3 regions of the Pantoea sp. SYBGC1 genome follow, and region 1 is predicted to be linked to each of the others. Evidence: predicted binding sites of a transcription regulator. Region 1 holds the regulator's gene; each other region holds the start of a gene.
The links. The regulator LexA, encoded in region 1, represses DNA repair genes until DNA is damaged. The targets are predictions, from matches to a motif close to TNCTGTATGTACATACAGNA.

Region 1 (7,343 bases):
GCGCTGGAAAATCGCGTTTTAGCTGATAAACGCGCGGATAGTCCAGCGGCGGGATCTCCCGGTTCTCTTTAGGGCTCAGGCCTGACAGCCAGGCTTTGCGGGCGTGAATGATAAAGGTGTCGCAGCCGCCCCGCTCTGCCACGGTGCCGGTAAAGTCGCGCAGAAACGCGTAGCTGTCCTGCTCATCAATACCGATGCGGGTTTTTACCGTGACCGGAATAGAAACCACATCGCGCATCGCTTTAATGCAGTCAGCCACCAGGTTCGCATCCGCCATCAGGCAGGCACCAAAGCGACCATTCTGTACGCGGTCGGAAGGACAGCCCACGTTAAGGTTGATCTGATCGTAACCGCGCGCCTCAGCCAGGCTGGCACACTGCGCCAGCGCCGCCGGATCGCTGCCGCCCAGCTGCAGCGCAACCGGATGCTCCTCTTCGCTATAGGCAAGGTAATCGCCTTTGCCATGAATAATCGCGCCGGTCGTCACCATTTCGGTATAGAGCAGCGTATCGCCGGTCAGCTTGCGATGAAAATAGCGGCAGTGACGATCGGTCCAGTCGAGCATCGGCGCGATAGAGAAACGTTGCGAAGAGAAGTTATCAGTCATGAAGCGCAGTAAATCCGGAGTTAAATGATGAGAAACTGCGCAATGATACCACAGCCGTCACGGACGACACAGCCGCCCGTGACAGACCCGTCAGAAGTTAAAGCCGAGCTGTACCATCGCACCCCAGGTACGATCTTTACCGGCGGAGCCCGCGAGATCCAGATGCACCGCATTATTAAACGGCGACAGCCCAAGGCCGGCGGTAACCACGTTAACGTCATTTGATTTCAGATCGGCGCGGTAGCCTGCGCGCAGTGCCAGCCAGTCGAGCACGCGATATTCCGCGCCTGCGCCTGCATACTGGCTGCTCTCCTGCGACTTAAAGCGTTTGGTTTCCGTCAGATCCACATCGCCGGTCAGGGTAACCGGCCCGCGCTCCCATGCCAGTCCGGTCGTTACCAGCGGACGGATTTGATAGGTATCGCGATAGCCATTGACGACTTTGGTTTCCAGATCGCGTGAGATCAGGTTCTGCCCGGTCAGACCAAACGTCCAGTTTTCAGCAAACGCGGTTGCGAGACCGGCATCAACGTTAAAGCCGGTGTCTGAACTGCGATAGCGTCCGTTTTTGAGATCGTTTTTATCGTAGTTATAGACGCTGGCGCTGTAGTTGTAGAGCCAGGTCTTCTGCAGCTTGGGCGTAATACCGAGCGAGACCGGGTGACCGGCAACCGTGAACTCATGTGCCATGGCGATACCATAATCGGTGACCAGCGCTGCCAGCCCGTTCGCGCTGGAGCGCAGCTTATCCTGATCGCCCGGCTGCGGAAACGCTCCGTTTGCCAGACTATCCAGATAATCGATATCGCTCTGAGCCACATTGGCCCGGATATGGGCGGTGCCATAGGCTTTGGTAATAAAAGCAAACGGCAGCGTCGCATTGGGAACGGTGACGGCCAGCGCAACGCCAGCGGTGGCATCCGCTTTGTTACCTTTAAGCCCGCGCAGCTGATCGGCCATGTCACCGGCTGCGGCACGCAGCTGCGGTACGGCATCAATGGCGGCGAACGGATCTGAGATCAGATTCACGTTGATGTTATCAATCACGTCGCGATAGCGATCAACCGTATCGGTAATGTCATCAATGCGATCGACCAGCTTGTCTTTATCTGTAACCTGCAACCCGGCAGAGGGAAAAATAATGCCGGCGTTCTCTTCCGGCTGCGCGCGCGTCATCAGCGCCGGGTTAGCCAGCACGGCAGAACTCCAGTGCGACGACGCAACACCGGTTCCGCCCATCGCATCATTGCGCGCATCATACCAGGTTCCCGCGGCCAGCGCTGAAGAGGAAACCAGCAGCGCGTTTAAACCAGCAAAATAAGCCACCCGGGCCAGCGTAAAGCGTGTTGTCATCATGAGGCTGCTATCACCTTAAAAAATTATTGAGTGTCGCGTAGGCGAAATAATGGTGTTAACCGCTATTCTGAATGGCGGCTAACGCTTCATTGCTGTGAACTGAAAGGGATAAGCACTGCTGTTCGCAGAATTGGACACGATTGCGCCACACTGCGCTTTTTTTAGCCACTCAGGCGAAATATTGCTCTTATAAGGCCAGTGATAACTTTAGCCTGCCTGAACCATAACGGGAATCTGGTCACTTGCAAAGCAAAAATAGCGCACGAAACACGCTTAAAATTGCCGGATAAGTGTGATCGACAGCACGCTTCGGCCAGGGCAGGCAAAAACAGCATGGGCGGATAGAGTGTGATAAAATAACATCACCTGTTAGCCGGAGAACATTATGTCAACTCTTACCCCAGCGCAGCTGCTGACCCAGGTTGAGGCGCTCTGTCTCGATCGCGGCGTGCGTCTTACGCCACAGCGTGCCGAAGTACTGCGCCTGATGGCTGAGCAGAAAGGTTCTGTCAGCGCCTACGATCTGCTGGATCAGCTGCGTACAAGTGAGCCTCAGGCGAAGCCGCCCACGATTTACCGCGCCCTCGACTTTTTGCTGGAGCAGGGATTTATCCACCGCGTGGAGTCCAACAACAGCTATGTGGTCTGCCATCATTTTAATGAGCCGGCCCACAGCTCTGTCATGCTGGTTTGCGACAGCTGCGCCGCAGTGAGTGAACAGCAGGCGCACGGCGTGGAAAAAATCATTGCGGGACTGGCTGACCAGGCATACTTCAGCCTGCGCCATACGGTAATTGAAGCGCACGGCCTGTGCGAAAACTGTGCGGAAATTGCCGCCTGTACACAGCACGCCAGCTGTGCGCACGATCATGAAGCGATGAGTAAAAAACGCGGCAAAAAGGGCTGAGCACACGCCTGAAGGCATGCGGGCGGGTTATGCGCTGAAGCGGGAGTGGCACTAGCTGTGTGGATCGTTGTGCCGGCTTTCCCATTCGTTTACTTCGCGCTCCGCTTCTGCTCTGGCATAGCCGTAGCGCTCCTGAATCTTGCCGATCAGCTGGTCGCGTCTGCCTTCGATCACGCTCAGGTCATCATCGGTCAGCTTGCCCCACTGCTCTTTGCATTTTCCTTTAAACTGTTTCCAGCTGCCACTCGCTTCATCTCGGTTCATCGCATCTCTCCCCGGTTTGCTGAGCCAGACGGTGGCCACCCTGACGCGGGCTGAACCGCCGTATAACCTGCGTGCTGTCACGTTAAGGTTAACCGCTGCAGCACAAACTGCCAGTTTTGTGCGCTGCTGGCCGATCGGCTGACATCACACGCTGAACCAGCTGTCGCGCTGCCAGTGATGACGCCAGATCAGCCCGAGCGTAATGCCTCTCAGCGCGAGGAATACGGTAATAGCCAGCCATAAACCATGATTTCCGAGCCACGGCAGCGTCAGCAGCGTCAGCGCATAGCCCAGCGCCGCCAGCAGCATGCTGTTGCGCATATCCCGGCCGCGCGTGGCTCCGATAAACATCCCATCCAGCAGATAGCACCAGACGCCAGCCAGCGGCAGGATCACCTGCCAGATAAGATAGCGGTCGGCCGCCTCACGCAGCGACTCAATTGAGGTCAGCAGCGCAACAATTGCCGGGCCGCAGAGGGCGTAAATCACAGCGAACAGCAGCGCCACAATGCCCGCCTGCCGGCAGGCGGCATACCAAATCAGCCGCAGCCGGCTGCGATCGCCTGCGCCGGTCGCCTCACCGGAGCAGGCTTCCACCGCATACGCAAAACCATCCAGCGCATAGGCGGTAAAAGTCAGGAACATCAGCAATACCGCATTGACCGCAACCACGTCAGCGCCGAGTCGCGCGCCCAGCAGCGTCAGCGAGGCGAAACAGAGCTGCAGCAGCAGCGAACGCAGCATGATGTCGCGGTTAAGCCGGAACAGGCGCGCGGCGTCGCCGCGCCAGCTGGCTTTAAGCAGCGATAATGATATGCCGCGCAGCGCCAGCACCCGCGCCACCATCCAAACCCCCACGGCCAGCGTCACATAGTCCGCGACGGCGGTGGCCGCTGCGGCGCCCGCCACGCCCCAGTGCCACTGCAGAACAAACAGCAGATCGAGCAGGATATTCACGACGTTGCCGGTGATAAGCAGCACCATCGGCGCGCGCGCATACTGTACGCCGAGCAGCCAGCCGAGGATCACCAGGTTTGCCAGCGTGGCAGGCGCGCTGAGCCAGCGGATAGCGATAAAGGTTTGCGCCTGCTGCTGCACCGCCTCGCTGCCGCCCATCAGCGCGGCTGCCAGCTCGCTGACCGGCGTTCGTAGCACAATGAACAGCACGCCTGCCGCCAGCGCAATCAGCATCGGCTGGATCAGCGCGCGCGCCAGCGCTGGCTTATTGCCGGCGCCGAACGCCTGCGCCGTCAGGCCAGTGGTGCTCATGCGCAAAAAGAGCAGCAGCATAAAGACAAAGCTGGTGGCCGTTGCGCCCACGGCTACGCCGCCGAGGTAAACCGGGCTGTCGAGGTGGCCAATGATAGCCGTATCCACAATGCCCAGCAGCGGTACGCTGATATTAGAGAGGATCATGGGCAGCGCCAGGCGCCAGAGCGTGCGATCAGAAGAGGTAAACAGCGGCATCAGCCAGTCCTGTTATTGCGGGCAACGCGCCTCATGCAGCTGCACGGCGCCACGGTTGGAAGCAGAGGGGTAATATAGCAGACCGCGGCCTGTGCAGGCACAGACCGCAGCGGGGGGGCTAACCAGGTATTACAGCCATTCACCGGTGCGGACAATACCGACAGCCAGACCTTCAACGGTCAGAGACTGCTGGCGCGTATCCACTTCGATAGGCTGAAAATCGCTGTTTTCCGGCAGCAGATGCACGATAGCACCCTGCTTTTTCCAGCGTTTTACGGTGACTTCGTCATCAATGCGCGCTACCACGACCTGGCCATTACGCACATCCTGGGTTTTATGCACGGCAAGCAGATCGCCATCCATAATTCCGATATCTTTCATCGACATGCCGCTAACGCGCAGCAGAAAATCCGCGCTCGGCTTGAACAGGTTAGCATCGACCTGATAGTGGGTCTCGATGTGCTCCTGAGCCAGCAGCGGCTCGCCGGCAGCGACACGCCCGATCAGCGGCAGTCCGCCGCTTGTCTCTTCTTCCATCAGCAAGCGAATGCCGCGCGAGGCGCCAGAGACAATCTCAATGACTCCTTTACGCGCCAGCGCTTTCAGGTGCTCTTCAGCCGCATTGGGTGAGCGGAAGCCCAGCTGTGAAGCAATTTCAGCACGCGTTGGCGGCATGCCGGTTGAATTAATATGGTCGCGAATCAGGTCATAGACCTGCTGCTGCCTGCTGGTTAACGCTTTCATCCCGCCCCCTGGTTGTTTATACAGTCGCTGTGAGTATATACAGGTATTGGCGAAATGAAAACCGCAGCTGCGGCAAAAATCAGCGATATCTCGGTACGGGCGGCCTTAATATGCGCGCGGCCAGAGCAGCGTGATCCAGACAAACAGCGCGAGAAGGATCGTCAGCAGCACGGCGGCAGAACCCATATCCTTGGCGCGGCCCGCCAGCGGATGACGCTCCTGGCCGATTCTGTCGACCACCGCCTCAATCGCGCTGTTGAGGATTTCCACTACCACCACCAGTATCACCGAACCAATCAGCAGCACGCGCGTCACTGCGTCCACATCCAGCCAGCAGGCGACGACCACCGCAATCACCGCTGCAACGGCCTCCTGACGAAAGGCCGCTTCATGTTGCCAGGCCGCGCGAATGCCCTGCCAGGAGTAGCCCGCCGCTTTGATGATACGTAGCAGGCCGGTAACGTTATTTGCCATGAATAGGGAACCCTTGAGTAATTTTGGCGTCAATGAGTGCGCAGCGTGCGATGGCACAGCCACAGATCTTCGCTGCACTTTCTGGTATGCTTGCCGCGCTTTGCTAACAAGAGGCTTCAAGTTGTCTATGTCAGGTTGGCGTAAACTCTATTACAAATTATTGAATTTACCACTCTCTATTTTGGTAAAAAGTAAGGTCATACCGACCGATCCGGTTTCGGAGCACGGTATCGATCCCACCCGTCCCGTGATGTATGTTTTGCCTTATGATTCAAAGGCGGACCTGCTTACATTGCGTAACCAGTGTCTGCGGCTTGATCTGCCCGATCCGCTCGCGCCGCTGGAGATTGACGGCACGCTGCTGCCGCGTCATGTGTTTATCCATGATGGCCCGCGTGTCTTTCCTTACTACGTGGCGAACCCGGAGTCAGTGAAACTGTTTCACGACTATCTGGATCTGCATCGTAATAACCCGCAGCTGGATGTCCAGATGCTGCCGGTGGCGGTGATGTTTGGCCGTGCGCCAGGGCGTGAAATTCAGGGCGAGCCTACGCCGCATCTGCGCGTACTGAATGGCGTACAGAAGTTTTTCGCCATTCTCTGGCACGGCCGCGACAGCTTCGTCCGCTTCTCTTCCACCGTCTCGCTGCGCCAGATGGCGACCGAACACGGCACGGATAAGTCGATTGCACAGAAGCTGGCGCGCGTGGCGCGTATTCACTTTGCCCGCCAGCGTCTGGCTGCGGTAGGACCCAGCCTGCCCGCCCGTCAGGATCTGTTCAACAAGCTGCTGCAGTCGAAAGCGATTGAAAAAGCGGTTGAAGATGAAGCGCGCAGCAAAAAGATTTCGCATGAAAAAGCGCAGCAAAATGCCGTTGAGATGATGGAAGAGATCGCGGCAGACTTCTCGTATGAGGCGATTCGCGTTACCGACCGCATTATGGGCTGGCTCTGGAGCCGCCTCTATCAGGGCATAAGCGTCAACGGCGGCGAGCGCGTGCGTCAGCTGGCGCAGGATGGACATGAAATAGTCTATGTGCCTTGCCATCGCAGCCATATGGATTACCTGCTGCTCTCCTACGTGCTTTATCATCAGGGGCTGGTGCCGCCGCACATCGCTGCCGGTATCAATCTCAACTTCTGGCCAGCCGGCCCCATTTTCCGCCGGCTGGGGGCCTTCTTTATTCGCCGTACCTTTAAGGGCAATAAACTCTACTCCACCGTATTCCGCGAATATCTGGGCGAGCTGTTCAGCCGCGGTTACTCGGTTGAGTACTTTGTTGAGGGCGGACGCTCGCGTACTGGCCGCCTGCTCGATCCTAAAACCGGCACGCTCTCAATGACGCTGCAGGCGCTGCTGCGCGGCGGCAGCCGCCCGATTACGTTTGTACCGATCTATATCGGCTATGAGCACGTAATGGAAGTGGGTACTTACGCCAAAGAGCTGCGCGGCGCGGCCAAAGAGAAAGAGGGCTTTGTACAGATGGTGCGCGGCCTGCGTAAGCTGCGCAATCTCGGTCAGGG
Region 2 (7,343 bases), on a different contig from region 1:
TTGATCTGGGCCTGACGTACTACTTCAATAAAAACATGTCGACCATGGTGGATTACAAAATTAATCAGCTGGATGACAACAACAGGCTGGGGCTGAACAATGACGATGTGGTGGCCGTCGCGCTGACCTATCAGTTCTGATTACCCGCTGTGATATTGATACCCTGACAACGCAAGAGCCGGCGCAAGACCGGCTCTTTTTTTACGTTATGCGCTCAGCTTAACCGGCTCTTCTTTAAAGCCAGCGGCGGGGCGCAGATCGAGCTTCTGCTCGTGCAGCATCGCTTTCAGCCGCTCATGAAAGTTACGCAGTGTGCTCTCTACACGCTCATTGTTCTCTTTACCTTTAATGGTTGTCACACTCCAGTCGCCCTCTTTATCAAACAGGCCGAAGTGATATTCGTAGGTAAAGTGATCGCTGTGCGCATCCAGCGTCATCCACCAGCCCCAGAACTCGCGGCTCTCTGGTGCAGGCTTTACGTTAACGCAGGCAGCCAGGCAGTCAAAAAAGAAACGCGTATCTTCGCATTTTCCTTCACGGATGTACGGCCCCAATTCGGTGAAGCGCTTAAGCAGGCGACTACGGGGGTGACCACTCGGTAACGTCATGCTAATTCTCTCCCTCAAATAAACCGTAAAAAAGCAGCGCGCTGCGCAAAGGGCGCAGCGCGTAGTAGGCCGACATTAAGTTTTAGCAGAGGTTTTGCATTTTGCCAGTTACCGCTGCAACTGTTTGCTGAGCCAGTCACAGATCTGATTCAGCGCTTTCTCAAAACTGTGAAATACCGGTGAGGCCGGGATAGCCAGCGTTTTCCCCTGCGCCGACGAGCCGGCAATCAGGCGCGAGTCCTCTTCCGGGCTGAAAAGATCGTCCGGCCAGTAAGCGGCCAGCATCGGCACCGGGGTGCGGCGTCCCAGCAGACCCTGTACTTTTAGCGAATAGCGATTCAGCTCAATGCGCAGGTTACTGTCGGACGTTGACGCCATACCGAGCCGGCTCGCCAGCATATCCATATACATGTCCGGTAGCTGCTGCTGACGCGCCGCGTCAACAAACACGCCGTGCACCATCGCGCCCAGCGTGGCTACGGCACGGATACGCGGCACCTCAAGCCAGGCGAGTCGGGTCGCAATATTGGCCCCAAAGCGGTAGCCAAACAGCGCCACGCGGGTGTGATCGATCCACGGCACATTGCTGAGCTCGCGCAGAACCTGCTGATGCAGATGGCTGGTATCCTGGTTCAGCGTCCATTTACTGCTATAGCCAACCGATGGCATATCCAGCGTCAGCATAGCGATACCGCGCGGGGCCAGGTAGTCATGAAATAGCCGATAGTGATCGCTCTGCAGCGAATCAAGCCCTCCGCACAGCATTACGGTGGGATAAGGTGCGCTGGCCTGCGCCGGCATATGCAGAAACCCGGTAACCGGGCTGCCGCCACTGACGGGAAACGTCAGCGATTTCAGCTCGCCCGGCAGCCGCCGGGTCGCCTCTTCATAGGCGCGATTAGCCAGCACCTGCGCCTGATCCGCCAGCTCATCGCCTTTGATATAGGGATAGGCCGCGAGGCTGTAGAGATTCGCCGCATGCAGCCACTGCTGGCCCGCTTCATCATGCTGCTCGCTCTGCATCGCCCGCTGCTGCCAGAGCGCCGCCTGCTTTGACCACTCAAAATTCCAGTTGCCGCCGCGATAGCCGATTACCGTATCCAGCAGCGCCTCATCGGTGTGTTCAAAGCGGCTGACGGCGATACGCGCCAGAACTTCGCTGATCTCCTGCGGTGACAGGCCGCGCCATGTCCAGAGCAGTTTGTTGAGCATGCGATACCAGCCGCGCTGAGTATCACCCTCCAGCGCGTTATGCACCTGCGCGGTAGCGTGATGCTGGCGGCGCACCAGGGAAGAGGTTTCGGGATGTTTAAAACGCGGCTTGAATAACTCTTCGCTAAGATTTTTTTCGGCCATCTGACGGTTTCTCCTGCGGCGGTCGCATAGATGGCTATGAGTTTACTGCACCCGCTCCGGCTGCGCGAGGCGCGAATAGCACAACGCCCGGCTTAACCGGGCGTTGTTTGCGTTGCATCAATCAGCTTTTGACGATTGGCGGAATATAGACCACGCCCATGTCCCACGGCTGCTCAATCCAGGTGTTTTGCGGGATATCTACAATGTAGTCATCCACCAGCGCGCGGCCAGCAGGCTTGGCGAAGATGGTGCAGAAACGCGCTTTCGGATACATGTCACGGATCGCCTGCGCGGTGCCGCCGGTGTCGACCAGATCGTCGATAACGATAAAGCCTTCACCGTCGCCTTCAGCGCGCTTCAGCACTTTCATTTCGCGCTGGTGATCGTGATCGTAACTGGAGATGCAGACGGTATCGACGTAGCGAATACCCAGCTCACGCGCCAGCAGCGATGCCGGAACCAGACCGCCGCGGCTTACCGCGATGATACCTTTCCACTGTTCCACAGGAAGCAGGCGCTGGGCCAGTTTACGGGCATGAATCTGCAGCATGTCCCAGGTTACGACGTATTTTTCGCTCATAAAAGGAATCCCAACCACCAAAAGTGGCTTAAAAATATGCAAGGGGGAAAAGGTTGCGCGAGATTATAAGGATCTGACGCGTTAAAAACCAGCATCCGTCACACTGGTTGCAGGTTTTTAGCGCGCCTGATGACGCGCCTGCGAATAAAGGGTGATATTCTCTGGCTCATCACGTCAGATGAGCTGACGGCGATCTTAAACCGGAAACTGCGTGCGAGCGGCCTGTCCGCCACGCTGATACAGGAGACGCGTTGTGTCTGAATTGTCTCAACTCTCCCCGCAGCCGCTGTGGGATATCTTCGCCAAAATCTGCTCTATTCCCCACCCTTCTTATCATGAAGAGGCGCTGGCTGAATATGTGGTCAGCTGGGCCAAAGAGCAGAATTTCTGGGTCGAACGCGATCGGGTCGGCAATATTCTGATCCGCAAACCTGCCACGCCCGGCATGGAAGACCGCACGCCGGTTGCCCTGCAGGCGCACCTGGATATGGTGCCGCAAAAGAACAACGATACCGCCCACGATTTCACGAAAGATCCGATTCAGCCATGGGTTGACGGCGAGTGGGTGAAAGCGCGCGGCACTACGCTGGGTGCAGATAACGGCATCGGCATGGCGTCAGCGCTGGCGGTACTGGCTGACAGCAGCCTGACGCACGGCCCGCTGGAAGTGCTGCTGACGATGACCGAAGAGTCGGGCATGGATGGCGCATTTGGCCTGCAGCCGGACTGGCTGCAGGCAGAGATCCTGATCAACACCGACTCTGAAGAAGAGGGTGAGATCTACATGGGTTGCGCGGGCGGCATCGACTTTATTACCACACTGCCGCTGAGCCGCGAAGCGGTGCCGGCCGGCTATGAAACGCTGAAGCTGACGCTCAAAGGGCTGAAAGGCGGTCATTCCGGTGCGGATATCCACCTGGGTCTTGGCAACGCGAACAAACTGCTGGCGCGTTTTCTTGCCGCCCATGCCCGCGAGCTGGATCTGCGTCTGATCGACTTTACCGGCGGCACGCTGCGTAATGCGATCCCGCGTGAAGCCTTTGCCACGCTGGCCGTAGAGAGCCACAAAGTGGATGCGCTGAAATCTGCGGCGATGCACTTCCAGGCGGTACTGCTCAACGAGCTCGGCAGCAAAGAGAAGCATATTGTACTGCAGACCGAGCCGCTGGCACAGCAGGCTGAGGCGCTGAGCGCAGAGAGCCGCGATCGCTTTATCAACCTGCTCAACAGCACCCCTAACGGCGTGATCCGTAATTCAGACGTGGCGAAAGGCGTGGTTGAAACCTCGCTGAACGTGGGTGTGGTCAGCATGGATCAGGCTAACGCTGAGATCATCTGCCTGATCCGTTCGCTGATCGATACCGGCAGAGAGTGGGTGGTAGAAACGCTGACCTCGCTGGGCGCGCTGGCGGGCGCACAGACCGCGCCAAAAGGCGGTTATCCGGGCTGGCAGCCTGACGCCGACTCACCGGTCATGGCGCTGACGCGCACCACCTACGAAGCGCTGTTTGGTAAAACGCCTAACATTCAGGTGATCCATGCCGGTCTGGAGTGTGGTCTGTTCAAAAAACCCTATCCGCATATGGATATGGTCTCTATCGGACCGACCATTACCGGCCCGCACTCGCCGGATGAGCAGGTGCATATTGAGAGCGTTGGCCTCTACTGGAAGCTGCTCACTGCGCTGCTGAACGCGATTCCGGCAAAAGCGTAATTGATGTTGCTCCCCTGTCCGCTGCCGGGCAGGGGAGATTTCAGAGTCCCAGCAGCAGCTGGCGCTCCAGCTGCGGGTCCACCAGCGTGACATGCAGCCCCACCAGCCTTACTCCGCGATCTGCCCGACGCGCTTCCCAGACCTGACGCGCCACCGCCACCATATCCTCTTTATTCAGCACCGCCCAGACGTGCTCCTGCGTGGTCTGCTGAAAATCGCTGAACTTAAATTTCACCCCCTGCCGGGCGATCTGCTTATCTGGCCGGATAGCACCCAGACGGCGATCCAGCTCCGCATAGAGATAGTCAATAATCGGCAGACACTGCTCCCAGTGGTGGATATCTTCCGGCAGCGTGCGCTCTACCCCGAGCGACTTACGTTCACGTTCGACGATCACTTCGCGGTCGTCAATGCCGTTGCTGCGTTCCCAGAGCGAGCGGCCAAACTTTCCGAAGCGCTTCAGCAGCAGCGCCAGGTCGGCGCGCTGCACGTCAGCACAGGTACGCAGCCCCATCTCCTCCAGTTTTTTGGTCGCCACTTTGCCCACGCCCGGGATCTTACTGAGCGGCAGCTCATGCAGAAACGCCGGCACCGCCTGCGGGGTGATCACATACTGGCCGTCAGGCTTATTAAGGTCGGAGGCGATTTTCGCCAGAAATTTGATCGGTGCGATGCCGGCCGACGCCGTCAGCCCGGTTTCGCGCAAGATATCCGCGCGGATCGCCTGCGCCATCAGCGTCGCCGACCCCTGGCAGTGCAGACTGCTGGTGACATCCAGATAGGCTTCATCCAGCGAGAGCGGTTCAATCAGTGGCGTATAGCGGAGAAAGATGTCGCGGATCTGTCGCGAGGCCTCTTTATAGGCGTCAAAACGCCCCGGCAGCAGGCGCAGATGCGGACAGAGACGCAGCGCGGTCGAGGTCGGCATGGCGCTGCGCACGCCATATTTGCGCGCCGGATAGTTAGCAGTACTGATGACTCCGCGCTGAACGCGGTTGCCGCCAATCGCGATAGGAATATCCCGCAACGACGGATCGTCACGCATCTCAACCGCTGCGTAAAAGCAGTCCATATCGACATGAATGATTTTGCGCATACCCCCTCCGGACACTGGCTAAGTATACAGTAGCGAAGGCGTTGAGCAATCTTCCTCATCATCAATGTCGCGCCTGAGCGTTTTTACTCCCCCGATGCTTCACAACTTTGCGCCATTTTGTTGCCCGCTATCTTGATTAAAAGCCAGACAATGTTAATGTTGCGCAGCGATAGCGGATATTTCCGATAATGCAACTGAGTGACGCTGCGCGTCTGAGTTTTTCTTCACTTCAAGGTACACACAGAATGGGCAGAATCGCACTGCTGTTCGCGATGATTCTTATGCCAGTCCTTAGCTGGGCAATCACACCTGAACCCGCACAGCCGCTGGCTCCGGTAAGCAAAGAGTTAAAGAAACAACTGCTGGGTACGCCGATGTTTATTCAGATTTTCAAAGAAGAGCGTACGCTGGAGCTCTATGGCAAAATCGGTAATGAATATCGCCTGCTGGACAGCTATCGCATCTGTAATTTTTCCGGCGGACTCGGTCCCAAGCGCCGCCAGGGCGACTTCAAAAGTCCGGAAGGTTTCTACAACGTTAAACTTAATCAGCTGAAACCCGACAGCCGCTTTTACCGCGCCATCAATACCGGTTTTCCTAACCAGTACGATCGCAGCAAGGGCTATAACGGCAACTATCTGATGATTCACGGCGACTGCGTTTCCGTGGGCTGCTACGCCATGACCAACGGCTCAATGGATGAGATTTTCAACTACGTTAATGCGGCCCTGCGTAACGGCCAGCAGGAGATGCAGCTGAATATCTATCCGTTCCGCATGACGGAAAGCAATATGCAGCGTCATCGCTATTCGACCTACATCGATTTCTGGCGCGAACTGCAGCCGGGCTACGCCTATTTTGCTAAATATCACGTACCGCCCAGCGTTAACGTCACCGCAACGGGTCAGTATGCGGTGAACAACACGCCGGTACTTTCTGCACCGGACGCGGCGTCCAAATCATTCCTGGCGCTCACCCAGGCAAAATAGTGCCCACTCGCCTGGCGCTATCCGGTGCCAGGTTTCATTTCCGGTCAGCGGCTGCGTGGCGATAACCGTCACCACATCATGTGGCGTGGTCTGCTGCTGGAAATCGATCTCCACATCCTGATCCAGCAGGCGCGCTTTACCAAACGGCGCGCGCCGCGTGATCCAGTAAAGATTGGTAGAGCAGAACGCCATCAGATAGCGACCATCCGATAGCAGCATATTGAAAACGCCCTTTTCACGCAGCTCGCCGGCGAGCTCGGCGATATAGCGGAATACGGCGGGCCAGTTGCCTGGCGTGCGCGGATAGCGCGCCTGCAGCTGTGAGAGGATCCAGCAAAACGCCTTTTCACTGTCGGTCTCCCCCACCGGGCGGAAGTGGCCGCTGTCGAGCTGGCGATAGCCTTTAAGCTGTCCGTTGTGCGCGTAAGTCCAGTTGCGGCCCCACAGCTCGCGGGTAAACGGATGCGTATTCTCCAGCGAGACTTCGCCCCGGTTTGCCTGGCGGATATGCGCGACCACCGAGTGCGATTTGATCGGATACTCCTGCACCAGGCGGGCAACCGGTGAATTTACGCTCGGCAGCGGATCTTTAAACGTGCGGCACCCTTTACCTTCATAAAAGGCGATACCCCAGCCATCTTTATGCGGCCCGGTACCGCCGCCGCGCTGCACCAGTCCGGTAAAACTGAAACAGATATCCGTAGGGACATTGGCGCTCATCCCGAGCAGTTCGCACATAGCTTCCCCCCTTCTCACTCCTCCCGGCATGCGGGAAGGCAGCGTAAATTACTTAACCATCTCTTTTTCAATCAGCAGCATCAGGATATGGATCACTTTAATGTGGATCTCCTGAATGCGATCGGCATAGCCGAAATGCGGCACCCGGATCTCAATATCTGCACTGCCCGCCATTTTGCCGCCATCTTTGCCGGTCAGGGTGATCACTTTCATTCCCTGCGCGCGCGCAGCCTCAATCGCTTTGATAATGTTAGCGGAGTTG
Region 3 (7,343 bases), on a different contig from region 1:
AGATTGATGGTAAGCGTATGCTGCTCCAGGCCGAGTTTACTGGCGAGATTAAAAGCCAGGCTTTTTGACTGAATATCTGCCCGGTAAATAGCATCACCGCCGAAAGCAGCAAAATACTCCTCCGGCGCCCCGCCGGTAGGTGTGCGGATTAGCGCTTCATAGGCAGCAATGCGGCGTGAAAAGGGATCAACAATAGGCTGGAAAGCAAAGCGGCAATCCTGAATCGAGTGCTGAAAATCATCCAGTTCACACTGTGTCGACTCATCCGCGACAAACTCCCACGTGTTTGCCGGCGGGATTTCAAAATAGTTCTCTTTTTCACGCGCTTCCACAAAGGTGCGTAAAAACTGCAGCGCACGATCGTCGTAGGTCAGCTGGTGACGCGAGGTGCCTTTATCCAGTACGGCCTGCAGCACGCGGCTTCTCTCATGCTGACGCAGATCAAACAGCTCCATACCGGTATTACCAAAGCGGCGCGCCGGCGCGAAATCATGCATCAGCTCGACCAGATTATGATGACGGGCATCCTGGCGAATACGATCATAGATATGTCTGACAGCGCGATCGGGTCCTTCCAGAAGCTGAAAGAAATGCCGGCCGTCAAATAACAGAATGCCGGTGATGTCCGACAGCGCATTTTTGGTGTTGGCGCGGGCCACGATATCTTCAAGAACTCTGACGGGAACGTGTTCATCAAGATGGCTGCGATAAAGAATAGTGGTCAGCATGCAATTGTCCTGCCGGAACGTTATTTAAGCTCTTACATTAACCGTCGAACAGACCAGGATGTCCAGTGCACAGAAGCTAAATCGGCATAATATTTACCGATTTATCTGGTAAGCGCAGCGGCAAGACAGGGGTCAATTCAATTTATCAATCGGTCGAAATGAATCTGCATCAACGATAAATATTTTCGATTGAATTGATTAACAAAAAGCGTATCTTAAGCCGCTTCAGCCGGAGGAATAAAATGTTACGTGATTACCTGAAACTGGAAGCAGAAGATCGTCTTGTTGAGCAGGAGAAACAGGCAGCCCGGGGCGATCGGGAAGCCATTACCCGCTGGCAGATCACAGACAGCCAGGGCAGGGCAAAAGGGAGCGTTGTGCTGAGCGACAAGTTCAACACCCGCCGCTCATGGAACGTGAACTACCGTATTACCCAGATGGATGCAGCCGGCCGCATCGTTATCGATCGCCTGACCGATACGCTGTAGCGGGCCGGTGCGGGGTTTTACTGGCCGCCAGCGTAATAGTGCCGGCGCATTTCAGCCAGTACGCCAATAATCTGCACCTCATGTTTGTCCGTGCTGAGTACAGGATAATCTTCATTCACCGGGCGCAATAAAAAATTCTCTTCATTCTGCGAAGGGGAACGTACGCGCAGCGTTCTGACCAGCGCCTGCCCGGCATACAGCGCCAGCACCACCTCACCGGGCGCTGCAGAGCGCTGTGGTTCAAATATCAGCAGATCGCCGGTCAGAAAAGCTGGCTGCATGGAACGATCGTCCAGCTGAACGGCGACGGCGCTGTCGCTTACCGCACTGTCACAGTAGAGAAAGTGATCGGCTTCCCGCTGCAGCTGCAGGCGGGTTTCATCCAGCCAGCCGGTAACCTGCTGCAGCGTCAGCAGTGGCACAGCCCGCACGCTGCTGTGGCTGCTGACAACCGCAAAGGGTTCCCCCTCACCATCAAACAGCCATGCCGCCGGACACTGCAGCAGCTCTGCCAGCCGGAGCAGATGTTCGCCGCGCGGCAGCGTCTCATTTTTTTCCCATTGTGAAATAGCCACGTGCGAGACGCCGACGTCTGCCGCCAGCTGCTGCTGGGTCAGTTTCAGCATTTTACGGCGTTCGCGAATGCGCTGGCCTGGCGTTTCCTGATTCTGCATCTTGACAACTCCTGAATGGTTTACTTAAGTATACTTAAATTAAATGATTAAAGTAAACTTAAAATACACTGATCGTATGACTGGCAAGGGGAGGTCAGTGTATTCCGGGCGGAGCCCTTGCCAGTACTGAGAGGTAAGGCATGGAGAGTAGTCTCATCACCAGCGTTGGCGCACTGCTTCTCGGCGGTGGTGCAGCAGCGGTGTTCTGGAAACCATTACTGGCCGGCATTGCAACCATCGTAACCAGCAATCGTGCAGGCGGGGAGATTATCACCAGTTACAAAGAGCAGGTGATGTTACTGAAAGAGAGTCATGCGCTGATGCGGCAGGAGAATGATGAGTTGCGCATTCGCCACGATCGCAATTTGCGCCGCATCTCTTCGCTGGAGACCGATCTGCGCCTGATAAAAAATGCGCTGGGCATTTTGCTGGCAACGACTGAAACCGATCACAGCGATAAATTTCGCAGTCAGATCAATCAACTGATTACCACGCTTGAGGAGAACCGTGATGGTGCAGATAAACAGTGAATTCACGATCAGAAATCACCGGCGTCAGCTGCTGCTGGGGGGAATGATGCTGCTGTTATCGCTGATATGCATTGCCATGACCGCGATGTTTATCTACGTCAGCAACGAGGCCAACCAGCGCGTTGAAAATATCCGGGAAGAGTACCGGCAAATCTCTGACCGCCGCGAAGCGCGGGTGGCCGAACTGACAGAACAGCTCTCAGAGCTGCAGCTGAAACTCGACGGCATACTGGTGCGCGAAAAGGCCAGACCGGCTAAACGCAGCAGCTAGCGGCAGGGAGGCAGTGATGAGTATTACCCGTCAGATCGCAGTATGGCTACGGCAGCGGCGATCGTTAACCCGAAAGAAGGAGAGTACCATGAGCGAACAACAGAACATTAACCCGGCAGCAGCAGTGGATCCACACGATGTTTCTCCGCTGGAGAACTTTGCTAACGAGACGGCACCGGCCAGCCCGGCGGTAACGGAAGAGGTGGCGACGAGCGCAGAGGCTTCCGCGACAACAGAGGAGAGCGTACCGGCTGACGCGACGGCACAGCCTGTGGCAGACGATCCCCTGACAACGGCATCCGTCAGCGCTGATGCTGCGCCGGCAGAGGTGGCAGCACCTGCTCAGACAGAGAGTGCGTCACCAGCCGCCGCGGCGCTGGATGCCGGGGTGAAAGATTTTGTCCAGGCGTTTACGTTTGTTGAACATGGCGTGAGCCAGCTGGGGGAGGCAGCCAAAGCGGAACTGATGACGCTGGCGCGCAAATACCTCTGATGCGCAGCCATCTGTACTGACAGGGATGTCAGCCCCGGCCTGAAACCCACTTCCGACTATTCTTAATGCGGCTTCGCTATTATCGACTATCTTTAATCACTCAGACGTTATTTTAACGGGCAAAACAAGCAAAAAGGAAAATAGCATGAGCGATTCAGAAGCGATTAAAACCAAACCTGAGTACCTGCGCGATGTTACCTCACAGCTTAAAGAGATGCGTCACTACGCGCAGACCAACACTGAAACGCTCTCTGCACACTGGCTGGCGTTTGATGCCGGCGAGTACAAAGATAAAGAGTATGCAGGGCGATTTGAGCAGCTGATCAATGAGCAGAGCAAACTGCTGGAGAATATCGATCAGACTATTCAGGATTTAGAGATTGCGGTTAACCATATTGAGCAGGAGAGCTAACCGCACACGGCAGGGTGGCCTAGTCGGCCACCAGCCACATATCCGCCTCATCAAACATCTCTTCGACAATGCGCGCAACGGTCGCTTTATCGTTTTTGCTTAAATCGGTATCGATGCCGTTGCGCTCCATCGGTTTTACCCGCACTTCAGCCTCCGGAAATACGCGCTGTACCCGCTTTTCGAGCTCAGCCTGAATCATCTCGCGCGCGCCGGGCAGGCCAGCGACATTACGCTTGTCATAAATCAGCTCTACAAACATCAGAACCATCCATCAAATAAGGTCAGGGCATCATATTACTGTAAATAAAAACAGTAGCAAGGGGTGCGGGCGGTGCAGGCGGAAAAAAGTGTACGCATCGGCGAAGTGAGGAAAAGCGCTGGAAAAAGCCGGGGAAAAAATGAACCTCTGGAAGTGGAAAACCAGCACCACTTCCAGAGGTGGCGCAAACGCACCATTCGTTAAGGGACAATCCTTGACGGTTGTCATGCTGCGTAACTTATACAAAAACGGGTCTTTGTACAACTATATTTTTCGGCTTGTACAATTTTCTGGGCTGTAACTCAGCGTTACAGCTCATTCTTTATACAAAACTCTTCCCACGTCATACCCAGCGCCTCAGCGTGCGTCTTCAGATAGGCTTCAATCGCCTCTGCGGCAACCGCTTTATCCGGCTCGGCGAGCTGAATAGAGAACAGAATACCATCCAGTTTTTTCTGCCGGATAAAGGCCGCGTAGATTCGTTCGGCGTGCCAGTCGCGCAGTTCACGCAGTGACATATTCGCCGCGCGGGCGTCGCTTTCGCTCAGCTCATCCAGCGCGGCCTGAAAGGTGGGGTGGGCGGTGAAAAACAGGCTGCGTGCCAGGCTATAGTACTCTTCAGGGGTTTTCATGCTCGGTTCCGGGTCGTTAACTCGGCGCATAGTGTAACTGCAACCTGCCGCGTTGTCAGGCGCGCCGGGTTTTGCTGCAGATCGCTTGCCTTACGCCTGAGAAAAATTATACCGTAGCCGCCATTAACGCGAGGACAGGGAATCAAAATGAAAAAGTGGATCGTGCTGGCCGCCGTCGCACTCAGCGGATGTGCGCAGATTAACAGCTACAGTGATGCGGTAAAAACCCCGGCGCCGGCCGCGCTGCAGGGCAACTGGCAGACCGTCGGGCCGCAGAGCAAGCTGATCAGCGGCCAGGCGCTGGGGAGTCTGATTATCACTGCCGACGGCGATACGCTCGATTGCCGCCAGTGGCAGCGCGTCATTGCGAAACCGGGCAAGCTGACCCGTCTGAGCGACGACTGGGTCAACGTCAATCGCCAGTCGCGCGTGATGCCGCTGGTGCTGGAAAACGGTGAGCTGCAGTATGATGGTCTGCGTCTGCGCAAAGTGGAACAGCCTACCGTGGAGTGCCAGCAGGCGCTGGAGGAAGTGGCGCAGCGGCCCGATGAGGCGGTGATTCAGGATATTGAGCCAGAACTGATGAAACCGGTTGCGGCGCACACCGCGCAGTAATGCAGTAAGAGACCCTCTCCCGGTGGGAGAGGGCAGGCATTCAGCCCTGCGGCAGCCAGACGTCGCCCTGCTGGCCGTAAGCGCGCATCACCGACTTCTGTACTGATGACTGGCTGACCAGCCGCGTCAGCTCATCCATCCGCGCCTGCAGCAGGCGTTTAACTTCGCTCTCATTATCCAGAATATGACGCAGGACCGGACGCAGCTGCTCCTGCAGCTGGCCTGACGGCGGCGTGCTTTCCGTACTCTGCGCCAGACGCTCCACCGCACTGACGTAATCCATTTCGTGAGTAATTAAATCGTCCCACTCGCCGCGGCTGGCGTGGCGCAGCATACCGTGGCTGAGGGTGAGGATCTGCTGATAGGCCAGCATCAGGTGCGGTGCAGTATTCATAACATAGCGTCCTAAGAATTAAGATTAAGCGACTTCTTTCCAGGCATCAGCGATATTGCGCAGCAGCGTTTCAACCTCTTCCAGCGCTGGCACGTCGTTGCGGATGTTTGCCTCAACCAGACGGCGGACCATATAGGAATAGAGGCCGATAAGGTTCAGCGTCAGCTCATCGCCTGAGGCTTCGTCCAGGCCCTGTTTCAGGCCCGCTTCGATAATATTGATCGCTTTCGAGATGGCGTTGCCTTTGCCCGCAATGTTGCCCTCCTGCATAAACAGACGCGCGCGCACCACGGCGCTGATAGCGCCATCAAACAGCAGCGTCAGCAGCTGCGGCTGAGTGGCGCTCATTACGGCGCTCTCAACGCCAATTTTTGCATAGGCCTGCGTGCCATTTGCCCCGTACATGGTCACTCCTTATTTTTTCGAGCTGCTGGTCATGCTGTCAAACTGCTGCGTCAGGTAGTCGCTGGTGCTGTTGAGCTTGCTGACGGCGAGATCCAGCTGGGTAAACTGGGTTTTATAACGCGCAATCTGATCGTTGATGCGCGTGTTCATATCGTTGTACTTCTGCGTCAGCTCATTCAGCGTTTTGCTGACGCCATCTTTGGCGGTCTGGATCGGACCTTTGGTGGCGAGCCAGCTGGTAAGGTTTTCAGCGAGGCGCGTGGTGATGCCGGTTTTTTTGCCATCACCAATAATCATCTCTTTAATGCCGTCCGGATCTTTCGCCAGCTCAGTTTTCAGCTTGCTGTCATCCAGCGTGAGCTTGCCGGAGGTGGGATCGGAGGTAATACCAATCTGCGCCAGCGTTTTATAGGCGGAGCTGCTGGCGGAGTTGGTCAGCAGCCCCTTGATCTGCGTCTGAATGCTGCGCAGGGTGCTGTCACCGACCAGCGCGCCGTTGCTGCTGTCCTGCGCGTCAGCCCCTTTTTCCACCGCGGTGTATTTGGTCAGCGAACTGAACTGATCGAGCAGCGTGTTATAGGCGTTAACAAAATTGGTTACCGCAGTGGTGGCTTTTGATGTGTCCTGCGCCACGGTGAGCGTCTGGCTGCCGCTGGTGGTCGCGGTCAGATTCAGGGTGATCCCTTCCAGCGCGTCGCTGATGCTGTTGCTGCTATTGACGATCGGAATATTGTTCACGGTGAGCTGCGCGTTTTGCGCCGCGACGCTGACGCTGAGCTTGTTGTTCGCTGCGATATCATTTTCATCAAAGCCGACCACTGCCTGCAGCGTGTCGTCGCCGTTGACGCTGACCGCCGAGACGGCGTTTGCCTCACCGGTTTTGGTCGCGGTCAGCGACAGGCGGTACTCGCCGTCGTTGCTCTTAATAATGCTGGCAGAGACGCCAGCGTTCGCTTTATTGATCGCATCGCGCATGCCGGTGAGCGAGGTCTGGTCGCTGGTGAGCGCAATATCTTTGCTGCTGCCGTCAGCAAGCTTAATGGTCAGGGTGCGGCTGGCGGCGCTGTCGCCGAGCGCGCTGCTGTTGCTGCTCTGCGCCGCGGAGGTCAGCGTCTGCGCCTGTGCCAGCTGCGTCACGTTGATACTGTATTTACCTGCCACCACGCTGCCGGAGGTCGTGGCGCTGAACGCCGTGCTGCTGCTGGTTGCGGTGGTGGCGCTGAAGACATCGGCACTGTTAAGCGCGCTATTGGCGGTCTGGAACGCGGTCAGCGCGCCTGAGAGCGTGCCGTAGGCGCTGAGTTTCGCGGTATAGGCGCTCTGCTGGGTGGTAATCGGCTTTAAGCTCGCTTTTTCTGCGGTAGTTAAGCTATCGAGAATATCGCCAAGCTGCAGGCCTGAGCCGACGCCGAGGGAAGAGATGCTGGCCATGTAGTGTCCTT

Region 2: dinB (DNA polymerase IV) is a predicted target of LexA. The motif match lies at 5,367-5,386, and genes of this name have one in related genera.
Region 3: AC2CF9_RS03790 (DinI-like family protein) is a predicted target of LexA. The motif match lies at 3,892-3,911, and genes of this name have one in related genera.

What each region holds. Positions count from the first base shown of each region.
Region 1 is NZ_JBXUNM010000010.1:60,807-68,149, reverse strand. Features, by position in the region: gene dusA (tRNA dihydrouridine(20/20a) synthase DusA) at 1-607, opposite strand, end outside; gene AC2CF9_RS15245 (conjugal transfer protein TraF) at 698-1,960, opposite strand; gene zur (zinc uptake transcriptional repressor Zur) at 2,349-2,870, shown strand; gene AC2CF9_RS15235 (CsbD family protein) at 2,922-3,134, opposite strand; gene dinF (MATE family efflux transporter DinF) at 3,279-4,601, opposite strand; gene lexA (transcriptional repressor LexA) at 4,731-5,345, opposite strand; gene AC2CF9_RS15220 (diacylglycerol kinase) at 5,451-5,819, opposite strand; gene plsB (glycerol-3-phosphate 1-O-acyltransferase PlsB) at 5,947-7,343, shown strand, end outside.
Region 2 is NZ_JBXUNM010000014.1:22,119-29,461, forward strand. Features, by position in the region: gene ompC (porin OmpC) at 1-140, shown strand, start outside; gene crl (sigma factor-binding protein Crl) at 207-608, opposite strand; gene frsA (esterase FrsA) at 717-1,964, opposite strand; gene gpt (xanthine phosphoribosyltransferase) at 2,086-2,544, opposite strand; gene pepD (beta-Ala-His dipeptidase) at 2,798-4,258, shown strand; gene dinB (DNA polymerase IV) at 4,299-5,354, opposite strand; gene dpaA (peptidoglycan meso-diaminopimelic acid protein amidase) at 5,600-6,343, shown strand; gene AC2CF9_RS17210 (class II glutamine amidotransferase) at 6,314-7,081, opposite strand; gene lpcA (D-sedoheptulose 7-phosphate isomerase) at 7,130-7,343, opposite strand, start outside.
Region 3 is NZ_JBXUNM010000001.1:802,053-809,395, reverse strand. Features, by position in the region: gene AC2CF9_RS03825 (diguanylate phosphodiesterase) at 1-728, opposite strand, end outside; gene AC2CF9_RS03820 (hypothetical protein) at 971-1,216, shown strand; gene AC2CF9_RS03815 (helix-turn-helix domain-containing protein) at 1,234-1,890, opposite strand; gene AC2CF9_RS03810 (hypothetical protein) at 2,031-2,420, shown strand; gene AC2CF9_RS03805 (hypothetical protein) at 2,401-2,691, shown strand; gene AC2CF9_RS03800 (hypothetical protein) at 2,780-3,184, shown strand; gene AC2CF9_RS03795 (hypothetical protein) at 3,330-3,596, shown strand; gene AC2CF9_RS03790 (DinI-like family protein) at 3,616-3,855, opposite strand; gene AC2CF9_RS03785 (DUF6388 family protein) at 4,164-4,487, opposite strand; gene yedD (lipoprotein YedD) at 4,635-5,102, shown strand; gene fliT (flagella biosynthesis regulatory protein FliT) at 5,143-5,496, opposite strand; gene fliS (flagellar export chaperone FliS) at 5,521-5,901, opposite strand; gene fliD (flagellar filament capping protein FliD) at 5,911-7,332, opposite strand.